One region of the Bradyrhizobium sp. AUGA SZCCT0169 genome, then DNA from elsewhere that is predicted to be linked to it. Evidence: riboswitches for the same ligand, from Rfam matches in the RefSeq annotation. Region 1 holds a riboswitch; the other holds the start of a gene.

Region 1 (7,708 bases):
AGCAGGGTTTTCTGTTTGCGCGGATGCGCGCGCGACTGGAGGGCCGTACCGGTGTTGCGTTGCCTTCATTCGAGAGCTATCGCGCCGCCCACAGCAAGGCCGGATTCAGCTTGCTCGATCAATGGAAGCTGCCGCAGCCGCTGACGCGGATCGTGAAATCCGCACGCGCGCTGCGCGACGCCATTGGTTTTCCGGCCGTGGTCAAGACCTCGATCGGCACCGCAAGCCGCGGCATCTGGTTCGTGCGCAATAGGGATGATCTCGAAATAGCGCTGCGTGATCTCGGCGCCGGCGATGCGTTCACCGATGAGGTGCTGGCGCAGGACCTCATCACGGGCACCACCGAGAAGGCGCAGTCGGTGTTTTGCCGGGGACGGCTGGTCGGCTTTCATGCCTATCGACAAGTCGCTGTCGGCGTCGGTGGCGGCGAGGCGATCAAGCAAAGCGTGGGCCGGCCGATGGTGCGAGCCTATCTGGAGACAATCGGCGGACAACTCGGCTGGCACGGCGCGTTGTCGGTCGACGTTATCATGCCCGACGATGGCACGGCGCCGCTCCTGATCGATTGCAACCCGCGGCTGGTCGAGCCGGTCAACGCCTATCGCGCCGGCATCGATCTCGTTGGGTTATTGCTGCGTGTCTCGCAGGGCGAGACGCCGGAGCCGTTGCCGGAAAGCCGCGAGGGCGTGCTCACGCATCTGGCGATGCAGGCGCTGCTCGGTTGCGCATCGCGCGGCGGCACGCGGGGCGATATTATCCGGGAATGCGGCCGTGTGTTTACCGCCAGCGGACCCTACGCCGGCAGCCGCGAAGAACTCACGCCGGTGCGACTGGACTGGTTCAGCGCCGTGCCGCTGGCGATGACCGCAGTATTTCTGCTGGCCTCGCCGTCGTCAGCGATCAAATTGGCGCGCGGCGGTTTTGGCGCGCATCTGCTCGATGTCGGGAGTATCCGGAAGATTGAGAGTGAGGGATTTCACTAGATCTCGCGTCGTTCCGGCGCAACGCCGGGACGACAATAATCACAAGGGTTCGTCGTCATTGCCGTGGCGGTCGTGCTTTGGCGTGGCGATGTCGCCATCCTCGTAATCGTCGTCTTCGACAGGCAGGCCTTTCGGCTTCACGGGCTTGTCGTTGTCCTGCCTGGGAGGCTCGCTCTTCTTCCCGTTTCCACCCATATCGTGCCTTTTCGCCGGCGCAACCGGCCTTATCCGGTCGAAATGACGCATTGACCGCAATCCGACCGACTTTGCGCAATATACTAGCGCCAGCAACACGAATTTTCCTTGCCCTTTTGGCCGATAGTGCTTCAAACGGGGTAATCAAACGGAGTCAGAATGAAGAAGCCTCGCATCGAAACCGAAGAACAGCAGCCACGCAAAGTTATCCGCGCCGACAAAGCGCCGACGTCAGGATATTCGCTGGTGGTCGACGGTCACTTCAAATCGCACCACGACACGGTCGAAGCCGCTGAAGAGGCGGGCACGGCGCTAAAGAACAAATTCCAGATGCTGCAAGTGCAGGTCTATGACGCCGAGACCAAGACGCGCTCGATGATCCATTGGCCACCGGCGTAACGCTGCAAGCTTAACTTCAGTGCTGAAGTTAAGGCTGAGCTCAAAGAGCCAGCCTTGGAATTGAGCCTTGGATCCCTGCCTCAGGGTCTTCGATCTTAGGTCCGTCGTCCGCCACTTTGCTGGCTCGCCAGCCAATCGCCCAATGCCGGGGTCGGCCGCTTCTCGGTCGGCTGTTTCGATTTGGCCGCGGCCTTCTTTGCCTTGACGGGAGCCGGAGGTGCGGCCGCTTCGCGGGCAAGCCGCAACGCCTTCAGCTTTGCCATATTGTCGAGCATGGCCCTCGAGGCCGCATCGCGGTCGGCCTTGCCGGACCGCGCGTCCTGGGCTGCGCGGGTGGTTTTATCCAGACGCGCCTGGGCGCGGTCGCGATCTTCTTTAGTCATTTTACGTCAGCCTTCTTCGCCACTTTGGCTTTCGCTTTGGGCTTGGCTTTCGGTTCGGGCGGATTGGCAAGGTCCTCAGCTTCCTTGGCCAGCCGCAGCGCGCGCAGCTTTTCAGTCCGCTTGCGAATTGCGATGTCGGAGGCCGCGATCTCGGCCATCGCCTTGATGCCCTCGACCTCCTGGGTACGCTTGCGGTGCAGCCGAATCTCTTTCATTTCGGCCGGACTCTTCGGTTCGTCGTTCATCATATACCTCTGGAACCGCGACGCATGCCGTCGGGCGGTGTTTCGGCCGTAATACCATGGATTGCGCCGCTGGGGGCGCGAATTTGGGCCGAAAATGCCCCGTTATCGGGTTGATTCAGCCCTCATGGTGAAGAGCGGCGGGATCATCGCCGTCTTCAGGACCGCTCTGGTCGAAAGCGGCCAGCCAGGCCGCCAATGTCGTTGACGCCTGACCTTCGGCCTTGACCTGGCGCAGCGCAATGCGAATGCCGGCGCGGCCGTGACGGTCGCCGGCGATCGCCACCGGCGGTTCCCCCGCCAGCACCGCATCGACGACGCGCTGCTTGATCGCGAGCGTTTCGGGATCGCCGCACGCCGCCAGGACCCGTTGAAAACGCTGGTGATGTGCCTGGTCGAATGGCCGGGCCTCGCCCATTCCGTCACGCAACGGATGCGGCGGATAGATGTGCGCGCAGGGGATCCAGCCCTCGGGAACCGGCTCGGTGGCGGCATGGGTCCGGCCGCTTTTCAGCAGTCTTGGCAGCACATGGGTGTGCGGCCCGTCCGGGCTCGTGCCCGAGGGCGGCGGGATCGGCTGATAGACCTCGATGCGGCCGAGCCGGCTGATGAAGACGCGATGCGGGTTAGCGCCGAGGATCATCCCCATCGCGGGATTGTCGTGTTCGAAGATGGCGCGGCCGCAGAGTTGGCGCAGCCGCGCGGCGAGATTGGGATCGCCGACGCGCACGCAGAAGTCCGCCTGCAGCGCACCGAGGCCGAGATCGAACAGGATGGATTCGCGGTCCTCCGGCCGCAGCGCCTCTTGATCGGCGCCGATTTCCGTCAGCGTGTTGCGGCCGTTCATCGCGCAATCGCCTGACGGCAGGCACAGCGCGATCCGATGGCTCCAGCCCGATTTGGTGATGCTCTCGGAGGCGAACGGCCGGCTGTTGCCGTTGGGATTAAGCGCAATGCCGCCGCGCGGCGTCACGGCTGCAACGGCTTCGATCGATTGCGTCAGCCGTACCGGCTCATCGCGATCGCGGGCGAATTCAGCGATGGCGCCGAACGTGCCGAGACTCCATTGCGTGTCGGGATCGGCGATTTCCCGCTGCAACAGATCGGTCGCCGCGACGGCGGAAGCATCAGGCATGGGCCAGCATTCCCTTAACCCTCGGGGCCAAAGAGAATACTGGCTTGTCAGGTCAGGACAAGCCGGTCCGGAGCGGGCCCCGGACCGGCGTCCGGGCTCAGAACGTCGCGCCGGCCTTCACCATGTAGGTCCGGCCCGGCAGCGGATAGGCGCTGAAGCGGCCGTCGGTGAACGTGCTTGCGATGGCATAGTCGTAGTACAGCGCGTTGAGCACGTTGTTGACGCTCACCGACCAGAAGAAGTGCTGATATGCCCCGCTCAGCTTGAAGTCGATGGTGGCATCGGCCGGGATGCGGCGCTGGGTATTCTTCTGGTCGTTGTCCATGTAGCGCTCGCTCCAGCCGCGCACCGTGGCGTCCGCGACCAGATAGTTCTGCCAGATATTCCACGTCACGCCACCACTGGCGGTGTAGCGGGACACCAGCGGAACGTCATTGCCGGCGAACTGCCCTTCACGGAACACTGCGCGGGTGTAGGCGACGCCGCCGCGCAGCAGCACGCTGTCGCTGACACGAAGCGAGGCGCTGGTTTCCGAGCCGTAACGGCGGGTCGGATCGAGGTTGACGTTAAAGAACAGTGCCGGGTTGAAATGGATCTCGTTTTCGAGGTCCATGTTGTAGATGCTCGATTGCATCTGGAACCCGCCCGACTTGATGCGGAAGCCGCCCTCGACGTCGTGCGAGGTCTGGGTTTTCAACTGGAAGGTGCCGGGAATTGGGGTGAAGAAGACAGGATCGAAGGAAGGTCCGGAGGACAATCTCTCGTCGACATTCGGCGTGCGGAACGCGCGGGCGGCCCGGCCGAATACCGAGACGATATTGTTGAAGCGATGTTCGAGGCCGACATGCAGCGCGTGCTGGACTTCGCTGCTATCCAGCGGAAGGTTCTGGGCGCCGCAGGTAAAAAACAGGGCGCAATTCGGCGGATCGTCAAGACGGTCCCGCGCACTCAGACTGGTGTTCTGGATTCGCGCGCCGTACGAGAAGTCCGTTGTCGGCAACAGCCCAAGGGTTTGCTGCCAATAGCCGGCAATCGTTCTCTGCGACAGATCGTAAGTATGGATCGGCGGTGTGCCCTGAAATTCCTGCCGCTCCTGGTGGAACGTCGCATCGTAATAATCGATGCCCGTCAGGATCGACGAGGGTAGCCCGAACATTACGTTCTTGACGCTCAATCGAGGCGTCAGGGACCATGTCTGCAGATGGCTGTCGACGTAACTGTTGGCGAAGGGATTGAAGAACGCGGCCTGCTGTTTCTTGTCCCGCACACCGCCATCGATGATGAGATCGACGCCGTTCCACAGGGTCTTGGTGAAGCCGGCGGTGGCGCTGGCGCCCTGCTGGTTGCCGTAATCGAGCGGCGTGCTGGTGCCGCGGCGGTTGGTGACGAGCTCGTTGAGACCAATGGATGGATCGACCAGCCGGCCGCCGGGTAAGCCGAGCTTCTGATCGTCGCCGGTCACGGTTACGAAGGCGGTGAGGCCGGGCGTGGAGTAGTTGAGGTTGCCGACTCCGTTGCGCTGATCGAGCGCGTTGTTGACGCGGTAGCCGTCGGACTTGATGGCGTTGCCATAGAACGACGTCGACCACGGACCGAAATTGGTCGCGGCCGAGACCGAGGCCATGCGCTGATTGAAGGACCCGACGCCGGCTTCGCCGCGGATCGCGACCGGCGGGCCGCCGACGCCGTTTTTAAGCACGATGTTGATGACGCCGCCGACGGCATTATCGCCGTACAGCACCGCGCCGCTGTTGCCGCGGGTGATTTCGATGCGCTCGATCGAATCGCGCGGAATGGTCGAAAAATCGACGCCGGCCATGTCGATGTCGTTGAGCCTTCGGCCGTTGATCAGCACCAGGGTATTGGAGGTCGCAAACGCACCGAATCCGCGCAGATCGACGCTGGTCTTCGCGCCGTTGACGCCGCCAAACAGGCTGGTCAGTTGCACGCCCGGTGTTTGCGCGATGATTTCCTGCAAGGTCTGCGCGGGTGAATGCGCGATTTCTTCAGCCGTGATGACGGTCGCCGATGTGCCGACGATACCGGCGAATTGCCGGACGGGCGCTCCGCCGCCGCCCTGGCCATCGCCTTGCGACGCGACGTTGGAGCCCGTCCCCGGCGTAGGGTTTCGATTGCTTGACGGCGTCGGGTTCGGCGCGACGACGCGGCGCGTGCCCGAGCCCTGATCGGAAGCGGGCTTGGCGCGGGTCCGGTTCTGGTCGCCGGGCGGGTTGACCTCGATCGCCGGCAGTTGATCGGCTGTGGCGGTCTGCTGGGCCTGCGCGCCGGAATGGGTGATCGCCATGATCGGCGCCAGAAAGCTGGACGCCAGCAAAAGACGGCGGCACCGCTTGGCGGCAGTGGTGGTGGAAGACATGGTTCAGGCCTCGGTATGACGTCAGTGGCACGTCACAGCGAACCAAGTCCCACCATCGTGCTGCAAACAGCTCTGGTGAAACTAATGCCTGTACTCCCCGACCGACATCTTCGCGTGTGACCACGGCTGACGGCAGGTCTCCTGGCTTGCGGGTCGTTACCTTTCGTCGCCTTCCCAGGACCGAGAATCCCAGTGGCGTAGGACGAAAGATTCACCGCTTACAGTTGCGGGGGCAGCCGCGGAATTGGGGGACTGTCCCCGCACCGCATTCCCTTTTGATCCCCAAAACGGGAACCGTCGAAAATTATGGTAGGAGTTTGTCAAAGATAGAGTCAATCCCATCAGGCCTCGCCTGCGATCCTCACTGGACGAGTGCGTCTTTTATGTCGCATGAGCAGTACCGTTCGAACGCGTTGTGCGGTACGGGCTGACCGTTCGGGGACGATCGATGAGTGTTGAGACCATCACTGCTGCAAACGAGGAGGCCGCGCGGCGCCGGATTGGCGTGACGGCTGCGCTCGCCGGCCTTGTCGCGCTGCTGGTGCTGATCTCGCTCGGTATCGGGCCGGTGCGGCTGTCGCCGCTGGCGGTGATCGAAGCCCTCCTCGGCGGCGGCAGCGACGTGGCGCAGGTGATCGTGCGGGAAATCCGCCTGCCGCGGACCATTCTGGCGCTGGCGATCGGCGCCATTCTGGGAATGTCGGGCGCGTCGCTGCAGGGCCTGCTGCGCAATCCGCTGGCCTCGCCTTCGCTGTTCGGCGCGCCGCAATCGGCTGCCTTCGGCGCGGTGCTGGTGATCGCGCTGGGGTGGGCCGATGTGCGCTCCTATGCGCTGCCGGTCGTGGCGATCATGGCGGCGTTCGGTTCGGTGTTCGTGCTGCTGACGATCGCCGGCCGCAATGCCGGGTTGCTGATCCTGATCCTGGCGGGTCTTGCGATTTCGAGTCTCGCAGGCGCCGCTACCGCGCTGGTGATGAACCTCTCCAGCAACCCCTTCGTGGTGCTGGAGATCGCGTTCTGGCTGCTCGGATCGCTGGAGGATCGCAGTTTTCAGCACGTCATGCTGGCGCTGCCGTTCATCATTGCCGGCGGCATTATCCTGTTCAGCCAGCGCCATTCCTTTCGCGCGCTCAGCCTCGGTGAGGAAACCGCGCAGAGCCTCGGCGTCGATGTCGGGCGTCTGCGGCTGATCGTGATCACGGGCGTGGCGCTCGGGGTCGGCGGCGCGGTAGCGGTCACCGGCACCATCGGCTTCATCGGCCTCGTCGCGCCGCACCTGATGCGGCCCCTGATCGGGCATGATCCGGCACGGCTCTTGGTGCCGAGTGCGCTGGCAGGCTCGGCGCTGCTGCTCGCCGCCGACATCGCGGTGCGGATCATTCCCTCGACCAGCGACATCAAGGTCGGCGTGCTGACCTCGATCATCGGCGTGCCGTTCTTCCTCTATCTGATCGCGCGCGAACGCCGCGCGCTCGGGGGAGGTGTCGCATGAGCGAAGCCGCGCTTCTCACGGCGCAAGGCGTGAACGTGACGCTGGCCGGCCGCGCCGTGCTCAACGATGTCTCGCTGTCGCTGACCGCGGGGCATCTGGTCGCCCTGGTCGGGCCGAACGGCGCCGGCAAAACCACGCTGCTGCGGGCGCTGTCGGGGCTGCTGTCGTCCCGCGGTGACATCCACATCGGCGGCGACGCGCTGGCCGGTCTGTCGCTGCGCGAACGCGCCAAGCGATTTGCCTATCTGCCACAGGGCCACATCGTGCACTGGCCGCTGCCGGCGCGCGACATCGTGGCGCTCGGCCGCTATCCGCACGGCGCGACCGATCCGGCGCGGCTGTCGCCAAGGGATACTGACGCAGTATTGCGTGCGATGCAGGCGGTCGATGTGATGGAGTTCAGCGAGCGCCGCGTCACCGAACTGTCCGGCGGCGAGCGCAGCCGCGTCGCGCTGGCGCGCGTGCTCGCGGTGGAAGCGCCGGTCATCCTCGCCGACGAGCC
Region 2 (7,708 bases), on a different contig from region 1:
ATCCTTTCAATGATGCCGGGATGAGAGACGGGGCGGGCGTTTAAGCGAGCGCCCGCAATTCGCGGGCGGCGGCGACCATGTTGACCAGAGCGGGCCGCACCTCTTCCCATTTCCGGGTTTTCAATCCGCAATCCGGATTGATCCAGAGCTGGGCGTCGGAGAGCCGCAGCCGTGCCAGCTTGAGCAGGTCGGTTATCTCGGCGGTTTCAGGCACCCGCGGCGAATGGATGTCGTAGACGCCGGGGCCGATTTCGTTCGGATAGCGGTAGTTCCTGAAAGCGTCGAGCAGTTCCATCTTCGAGCGCGAGGTCTCGATCGAGATCACGTCGGCATCCATCGCGCCGATCGCGTCGATGATGTCGTTGAACTCCGAATAACACATGTGGGTGTGGATCTGGGTGTCGTCGCGTACGCCCGACGAACAGATGCGGAAGGCGTCCACGGCCCAGTCGAGGTAGGTCTTCCACTCCGACCGGCGCAGCGGCAGGCCCTCCCGCAGCGCCGCTTCGTCGATCTGTATCATCCCGGCACCGGCGGCTTCGAGGTCGGCGACCTCGTCGCGGATCGCCAGCGCGATCTGGCGGCAGGCTTCGCTACGCGGGATGTCGTCGCGGACGAACGACCAGTTCAGAATCGTCACCGGCCCCGTCAGCATCGCCTTCATCGGCCGCTTGGTCAGCGACTGCGCATATTGCCACCATTCGACCGTCATCGGTTTCGGGCGGGACACGTCGCCAAACAGCACCGGCGGGCGGACGTAGCGCGAGCCATAGGATTGCACCCAGCCATGCGCGGTGAAGGCGAAGCCTGCGAGCTGCTCGCCGAAATACTGCACCATGTCATTGCGCTCGAACTCGCCATGAACCAGCACGTCGAGCCCGATATTCTCCTGCCAGCGCACCGCGCGCGCGGTCTGGTTCTGCAGATAGAGTTTATAGGCGTCGTCGGTCAGCGCGCCCTTGGCATGCGCGGCGCGGGCGTTTCGGACATCCGCGGTCTGCGGGAACGAGCCGATGGTCGTGGTCGGGAAGGCCGGCAGGTTGAAGCGGCTGTGCTGCACGCCGGCGCGATCGGTAAACGCGCTGATGCGGCGGCGCATCGCGCTATCGATGCCGGCGGCACGCGCCGCCACCTTGGCATCGTGGATCCGCGGCGAAGCCTTGCGCGCGGCGGCGGCTTCATCGGAGGCCTTCAGGATGGCGTCGGCGTGGACGCGGCCGCGCGCCAATGCCGTTCCGAGCGCCGCCAGTTCCTCGATCTTCTGCACCGAAAACGCCAGCCAGCTCTTCACGTCGGGATCGAGGCTGGTTTCCAGCGCAAGGTCGATCGGGACGTGCAGCAGCGAGCATGATGGCGCGAGCTGCACGCGGTCGCCGCCGAGCCTGTTGACCACAGGTTCCAGCTGGTCGAGCAGCCGGCTCAGATCGGCGCGCCAGATATTGCGGCCATCGATGATGCCGAGCGACAGCACGCGGTCCTTTGGAAGACCGGCGAGATCGTCGAGTTGCTCGGGCGCGCGCACGAGGTCGAGATGCAGGCCGGCGACGGGCAGGGCGATCGCGGTGTCGCGGTTGGCGCCGAGCCCGCCAAAGTACGTGGCCAGCATGATCTTCAGCTCAGGCGCCGCCTTGGCGATTTCCGCATAGGCATAATGCAGCGCCTGCTGCGCGATGACGTCGAGGTCGAGGACCAGACACGGCTCGTCGATCTGCACCCATTCCGCGCCGGCCTTGGCAAGTTCGCTCAGCACCTCGATGTAGACCGGCAGCAACCGGTCTAGCAGCGACAGCGTGTTGAACCCCGCATCCTTGCACTTGGCGAGTTTGAGGAACGTCACCGGGCCGACCAGCACCGGGCGGGTCTGGTAGCCGAACGCTTTGGCTTCGAGATATTCCTCGATCGACTTGCGCGAGGCGAGGATGAATTGCTGATCCTTCTCCAGTTCCGGCACCATGTAGTGGTAATTGGTGTCGAACCATTTTGTCATCTCCAGCGCCGGCAGGCCGTGGGCCGCGTCGTGGTGGGCGTGGCCGCAATCCGCATCCTGCGCCGCGCCTTTGGCGCCGCGCGCCATCGCGAAGTAGGTGGCGAGTGGAACCGTGCCGCCGTTCCAGCCGTAGCTTTTCGGAATGGCGCCGACCATCACGCAGGTGTCGAGCACCTGGTCGTAGAACGAGAAGTCGTTGGACGGGATGATGCTGACACCAAGCTTCTTCTGGCGCGCCCAGTTGGCGGCGCGCAGCCCGATGCCGGTCTCGATCAGGGCTTTCTCGTCGGTCGTACCCGACCAGAAGCTCTCCAGCGCGAATTTCAGCTCGCGGCGCGGACCGATGCGCGGCGTGCCGAGCGAAGCGACGGGAAGTGAGGAGGTAGAATTTGTAGAAGAAGTCGCTGTGGAAGACTTCTCTGTAGAAGTAGTCATTGGCTTAACCCCAAAGTTGGGGGCAAAGGCCGAAGTGACACGTCTGGATTCAGGCGTCAGGAGGCGCGCGGAATCGCAACCGCACCACCGGGACACCCCGCCCGAGCACGTTTATGTTGTCGAGGCAGGTCTCCTGGCTCGCGGGTCAATGCTGCTGTCCGGTCTTCCCAAAACCTTTGCAGGTCTCAGTGACTTTGTTGGACAGCGGCTCGCCGCTTACAGTTGCGGGGGCAGCTCCGGCTTCACACCGGCTTCCCTCTTAGCTTCGGGAAAACCATCCCGAAGAACCACGACGCGTCCACTTACTGGCAACTCGGCGCGCCCGTCAACTCGATCGCCGGTTGTTGCGGTTGTTCACAGCTTCAACAGGGTGAACCAGAATTTTCGCAGGCTCGGCTAGCGCACCATTGACACGATTGCCCAAATCGCACCAGATGTAGTTGTCACGGTCTATCACGACGCAAGTCATGGTGGCTAAGAGGGAAGTCGGTGATCGCGCCAAAGGGCGCGAAATTCCGGCGCTGCCCCCGCAACTGTAAGCAGTGAGTTGTTCCCGCCTTTACGTCACTGATGCGGATTTCGCATTGGGAAGACAGGGAATAACGACGACCTGCGAGCCAGGAGACCTGCCGCGACACCGAAAAAACGTCCACGGGCGGGGTGTCCGGCGGTCGCTTGCAGATCCATGCCGGCGTTTGCCGCCGCGCATTCGATGCAGCGTCCCCAAAGACATCCGGCCTCAACAACACCACGGGGTCTGCCGATGTCCGAATCTTCCGGTCTCATTTCTCTCGAAGCCAAAACCGCTGCCTTGTTCCAGTTGCGTCCCGAAACGCTTGCCGCGCCGGACGCCGAACTTCCGATGCAGGTGATCCGCCGCAACGGCACGGTTTCGAAATTCGATGCCAGCAAGATTTCGGTCGCGATGACCAAGGCGTTCCTCGCCGTCGAGGGCCACACCGCGGCGGCCTCGCGCCGGGTGCACGAGGTGGTGGAACAGTTGACCGCTGAGGTCGTCGGCGCGCTGTCGCGCCGGATGAGCGAAGGCCGCACCTTTCACATCGAAGACGTGCAGGACCAGGTCGAACTGGCGCTGATGCGCAGCGAGCACCACAAGGTGGCGCGCGCCTATGTGCTGTACCGCGACGAGCGCACCAGGCAGCGCGCCGAGCAGGAGGCCGCCAAATCGGCAACGTCTGCGGCAGGACCCGTGCTGCATGTGACGCTGGCGAACGGCACCAAAGCGCCGCTCGATACCGCGCGGCTCGCGCTGATCGTGGCCGAGGCCTGCGCCGGTCTTGATGGCGTCGACGCCGTGCCTGTCATCGCGGAAACCCAGCGCAATATCTACGACGGCATCAGCCAGGACGAACTGGCGCTCGCTTCCGTGATGGCCGCGCGGACATTGGTGGAGCAGGAGCCCAACTACGCGTACGTGAGCGCGCGGCTGCTGCTCGACAAGCTGCGCACCGAAGTGCTGTCCTACGTGCAGGGGGTGCCGACCAACGCCTCGCAGGCCGACATGGCCACGCGCTACGGCGAATATTTCCCGGCCTATATCAAGGCCGGCATCAAGGCCGAGTTGCTCGATCCGGAGCTGGCGCGCTTCGACCTGAAGAAAATCGCCGCGGCGCTGAAGCCGGAACGCGATCTGGCGTTTCAGTTCCTCGGCCTGCAGACGCTGTACGACCGCTATTTCCTGCATGAAGGCGGCAACCGCATCGAGCTGCCGCAGACGTTCTTCATGCGCGTCGCGATGGGACTTGCGACCCGCGAGATCGATCGCGAGGCCCGCGCGATCGAGTTTTACGATCTGCTGTCGTCGTTCGACTTCATGGCTTCGACGCCGACGCTGTTCAATTCGGGAACGCTGCGGCCGCAACTGTCGTCGTGCTTCCTCACCACGATCGCGGATGATCTCGACGGCATCTTCAAGTCGGTCAAGGACAACGCGCTGCTGGCGAAATATTCCGGCGGGCTCGGCAATGACTGGACCCGCGTGCGCGGCCTTGGGGCCCACATCAAGGGCACCAATGGTGAAAGCCAGGGCGTGGTGCCGTTCCTGAAAGTCGCCAACGATACGGCCATTGCGGTCAACCAGGGCGGCAAGCGCAAGGGCGCGGTCTGCGCTTATCTCGAGACCTGGCATATCGATATCGAGGAGTTCCTCGATCTGCGCAAGAACACCGGCGACGACCGCCGCCGCACCCACGACATGAACACCGCGAACTGGGTGCCTGACCTGTTCATGCAACGCGTCGAAACCGACGGCGAATGGACCTTGTTCTCGCCTGACGAGACGCCCGACCTGCACGACCTCTACGGCACAAAATTCGCCGAACGCTACGCGGCCTATGAAGCCAAGGCGGCGCGCGGCGAAATCCGCGTCTTCAAGCAGGTCCGCGCCACTGATCTCTGGCGCAAGATGCTGACCATGCTGTTCGAGACCGGGCATCCCTGGATCACGTTCAAGGATCCTTGCAATCTCCGTTCGCCGCAGCGCCATGCCGGCGTCATCCACTCCTCCAATCTCTGCACCGAAATCACGCTCAACACCTCGGACGACGAGACCGCGGTTTGCAATCTCGGCTCGATCAACCTCCTCAATCACATCCAGGGCGGCCGCCTGAACGAGGCGCGGCTGAAGAACAGCGTGACGATCGCGATGCGGATGCTCGACAACGTCATCGACATCAATTTCTACACCATTCCGGAAGCGCGGCGTTCCAACCTGCGGCACCGTCCGGTCGGTCTCGGGTTGATGGGGTTCCAGGATGCGCTGCAGGCAATGCGGATCGCTGTCGCCTCCGATGCGGCCGTGACGTTCGCCGACACCAGCATGGAGGCGATCTCCTACTACGCGATCTCGGCTTCGGTCGATCTCGCCGCTGAGCGCGGCCGCTATCCCTCGTTCGACGGATCGCTGTGGAGCCAGGGCATCCTGCCGATCGATTCGATCGAACTGTTGGCGGAAGCGCGCGGCGGCGTCGCGATGGACCGCTCCATGACGCTCGATTGGGGCAGCTTGCGCGAACGCGTCAGATCGACCGGCATGCGCAATTCCAACGTGATGGCGATCGCGCCGACGGCGACCATCTCCAACATCTGCGGCGTCGCGCAGTCGATCGAGCCCGCCTACCAGAACCTCTATGTCAAATCCAACATGTCCGGCGACTTCACCGTCGTGAACGAGTTTCTGGTGCGCGACCTCAAGGCGCGCGGGTTGTGGGACGAGGTGATGGTCAACGATCTCAAATATTTCGACGGCAGCGTCGGCTCGATCGACCGCATCCCTGATGATCTCAAGGCGCTCTATGCCACCTCCTTCGAGATCGACAGCGCCTGGCTGATCGAGGCGGCGGCGCGGCGACAGAAATGGATCGACCAGTCGCAGTCGCTCAACCTCTACATCGCCAACCCGTCCGGCAAGAAGCTCGACGCGCTCTATCGCCTGGCGTGGACCCGCGGCTTGAAGACCACTTACTATTTGCGCTCGCGCAGCGCGACGCATGTCGAGAAGTCCACGCTCAAGGGCACCGACGGCAAGCTCAACAGTGTCGCCTCCGTGACGATGATGGCTCCAGCCCCAATCATCGTCCCGCTGGCCGCCACCGCGCCGGACCTGTCCGGTGCGGTGGCGTGCTCCATCGATAATCCCGAATGCGAAGCCTGCCAGTAAGCAGCAAGAAACATAAGGAAATAAACCCAATGCTCGACTGGTCCGAACCTTCCGCGCCCGCATCTCACGCGCCGCCGCCCTTTGCGGCATTACCTCCTGCCGGGGCCGATCAAACCGGGCTCGGCACCATCGACCGCCGCGGTGGCCGTGTGTCGGTCGACGACAAGCGGATGATCAATTGCCGCGCCGACGTCAATCAATTGCTGCCGCTGAAATACAAGTGGGCGTGGGAGAAATATCTCGCCGGCTGCAACAATCACTGGATGCCGACCGAAGTCTCGATGCAGGCCGATATCGCGTTATGGAAGTCGCGCGACGGCCTCACCGAGGACGAGCGCCGCGCCATCAAGCGCAATCTCGGCTTCTTCGCGGCATCCGAGAGCCTGGTCGCCAACAACATCGTGCTGGCGATTTACCGCCATCTGACCAATCCGGAATGCCGGCAATATCTGCTTCGGCAATCCTTCGAGGAAGCGGTGCATACCCACACCTTCCAGTACATCGTGGAGAGCCTCGGCCTGGACGAGGGCGAGCTGTTCAACATGTACCGCGAGGTGCCGTCGATTACCGACAAGGCGGCGTGGGCGCTGAAGCACACCCAGCATCTCGACGATCCCGACTTCAAGACCGGCACGTCGGAGGCCGACCAGGCGTTCCTGCGCGACCTCGTCGCCTTCTATGTGATCTTCGAGGGCATGTGGTTCTACACCGGCTTTGCCCAGATCCTGTCGCTCGGCCGCCGCAACAAGATGGTGGGGATTGCCGAGCAGTACCAATACATCCTGCGCGACGAATCCATCCACCTGAATTTCGGCATCGACGTCATCAACCAGATCAAGATCGAGAACCCGCATCTGTGGACCAAGGCGTTCCAGGACGAGGTTCGTGATATGGTGCGCACCGCGGCGGAGCTCGAAGCCGCCTATGGCCGGGACACCATGCCGCGCGGCTTTCTCGGGCTGAACGCGGCTTTGTGCGAGACCTACATGCACTTCATCGCCAACCGCCGCTGCGCGCAGCTCGGGCTGGCGCGGGTGTTCGACGAGACCGAGAACCCGTTCCCGTGGATGTCGGAAGCGATGGACCTGAAGAAGGAAAAGAACTTCTTCGAGACCCGCGTGATCGAGTATCAGAACGGTGGCGCGCTGACCTGGGAGTGAGAGCCGGGCCTCAGTTTGACGAGCCCGGCGCGGAAGGTGGAGCGGCCTTGCGCTGATCGTCGCGGACGTGGATCACGGCGACGTCGTCCGTATACACCCGCTTCCACCCCGCGATATGATCCAGCACCTTGGTGGCCGGCAAATCCGGCCCCAACAAGGTGGCGTCGATCTGATACTTGTCGAGCGTGGCGAGCAGTATGTTGACGTCCTTGGCGGTGACCGCGTCGAAATAGTCCAGGACGAACTGTTCGCCGTAGAGTTCGGCGCGGCCGTCGATGAAGGCCTTGATGTCGCGCGACAGCAGATAGCCGCCAAACGGCGACGTGCTGAAGATGCGCTGAGCCTGCCGCTTCTGCAGGACGTCCACCGCTGCGACCGGGGTCTGGGACGACAGGAACGCGAACGGGTGGTGCGCGATGAACACTTGCGTCGATGCCCATCCGGCCA

Evidence for each region. Region 1 has a riboswitch for cobalamin ahead of JQ609_RS16195 (TonB-dependent receptor). Riboswitches for the same ligand answer to the same signal wherever they lie in the genome.
Region 2: it holds a riboswitch for cobalamin, as region 1 does, so the genes downstream of both, JQ609_RS23105 (ribonucleoside-diphosphate reductase subunit alpha) here and JQ609_RS16195 (TonB-dependent receptor) in region 1, are expected to answer to the same signal.

Annotation. Positions count from the first base shown of each region.
Region 1 is NZ_JAFCMC010000012.1:85,391-93,098, forward strand. It holds gene JQ609_RS16165 (hypothetical protein) at 1-983, shown strand, start outside; gene JQ609_RS16170 (hypothetical protein) at 1,023-1,178, opposite strand; gene JQ609_RS16175 (hypothetical protein) at 1,338-1,577, shown strand; gene JQ609_RS16180 (hypothetical protein) at 1,673-1,960, opposite strand; gene JQ609_RS16185 (transcriptional regulator) at 1,957-2,205, opposite strand; gene JQ609_RS16190 (DUF6925 family protein) at 2,321-3,337, opposite strand; gene JQ609_RS16195 (TonB-dependent receptor) at 3,435-5,714, opposite strand; cobalamin riboswitch at 5,828-6,028, opposite strand; gene JQ609_RS16200 (iron ABC transporter permease) at 6,163-7,206, shown strand; gene JQ609_RS16205 (ABC transporter ATP-binding protein) at 7,203-7,708, shown strand, end outside.
Region 2 is NZ_JAFCMC010000022.1:88,760-96,467, reverse strand. It holds gene metE (5-methyltetrahydropteroyltriglutamate--homocysteine S-methyltransferase) at 41-2,422, opposite strand; cobalamin riboswitch at 2,528-2,729, opposite strand; cobalamin riboswitch at 2,852-3,071, shown strand; gene JQ609_RS23105 (ribonucleoside-diphosphate reductase subunit alpha) at 3,186-6,101, shown strand; gene JQ609_RS23100 (ribonucleotide-diphosphate reductase subunit beta) at 6,131-7,261, shown strand; gene JQ609_RS23095 (hypothetical protein) at 7,272-7,708, opposite strand, start outside.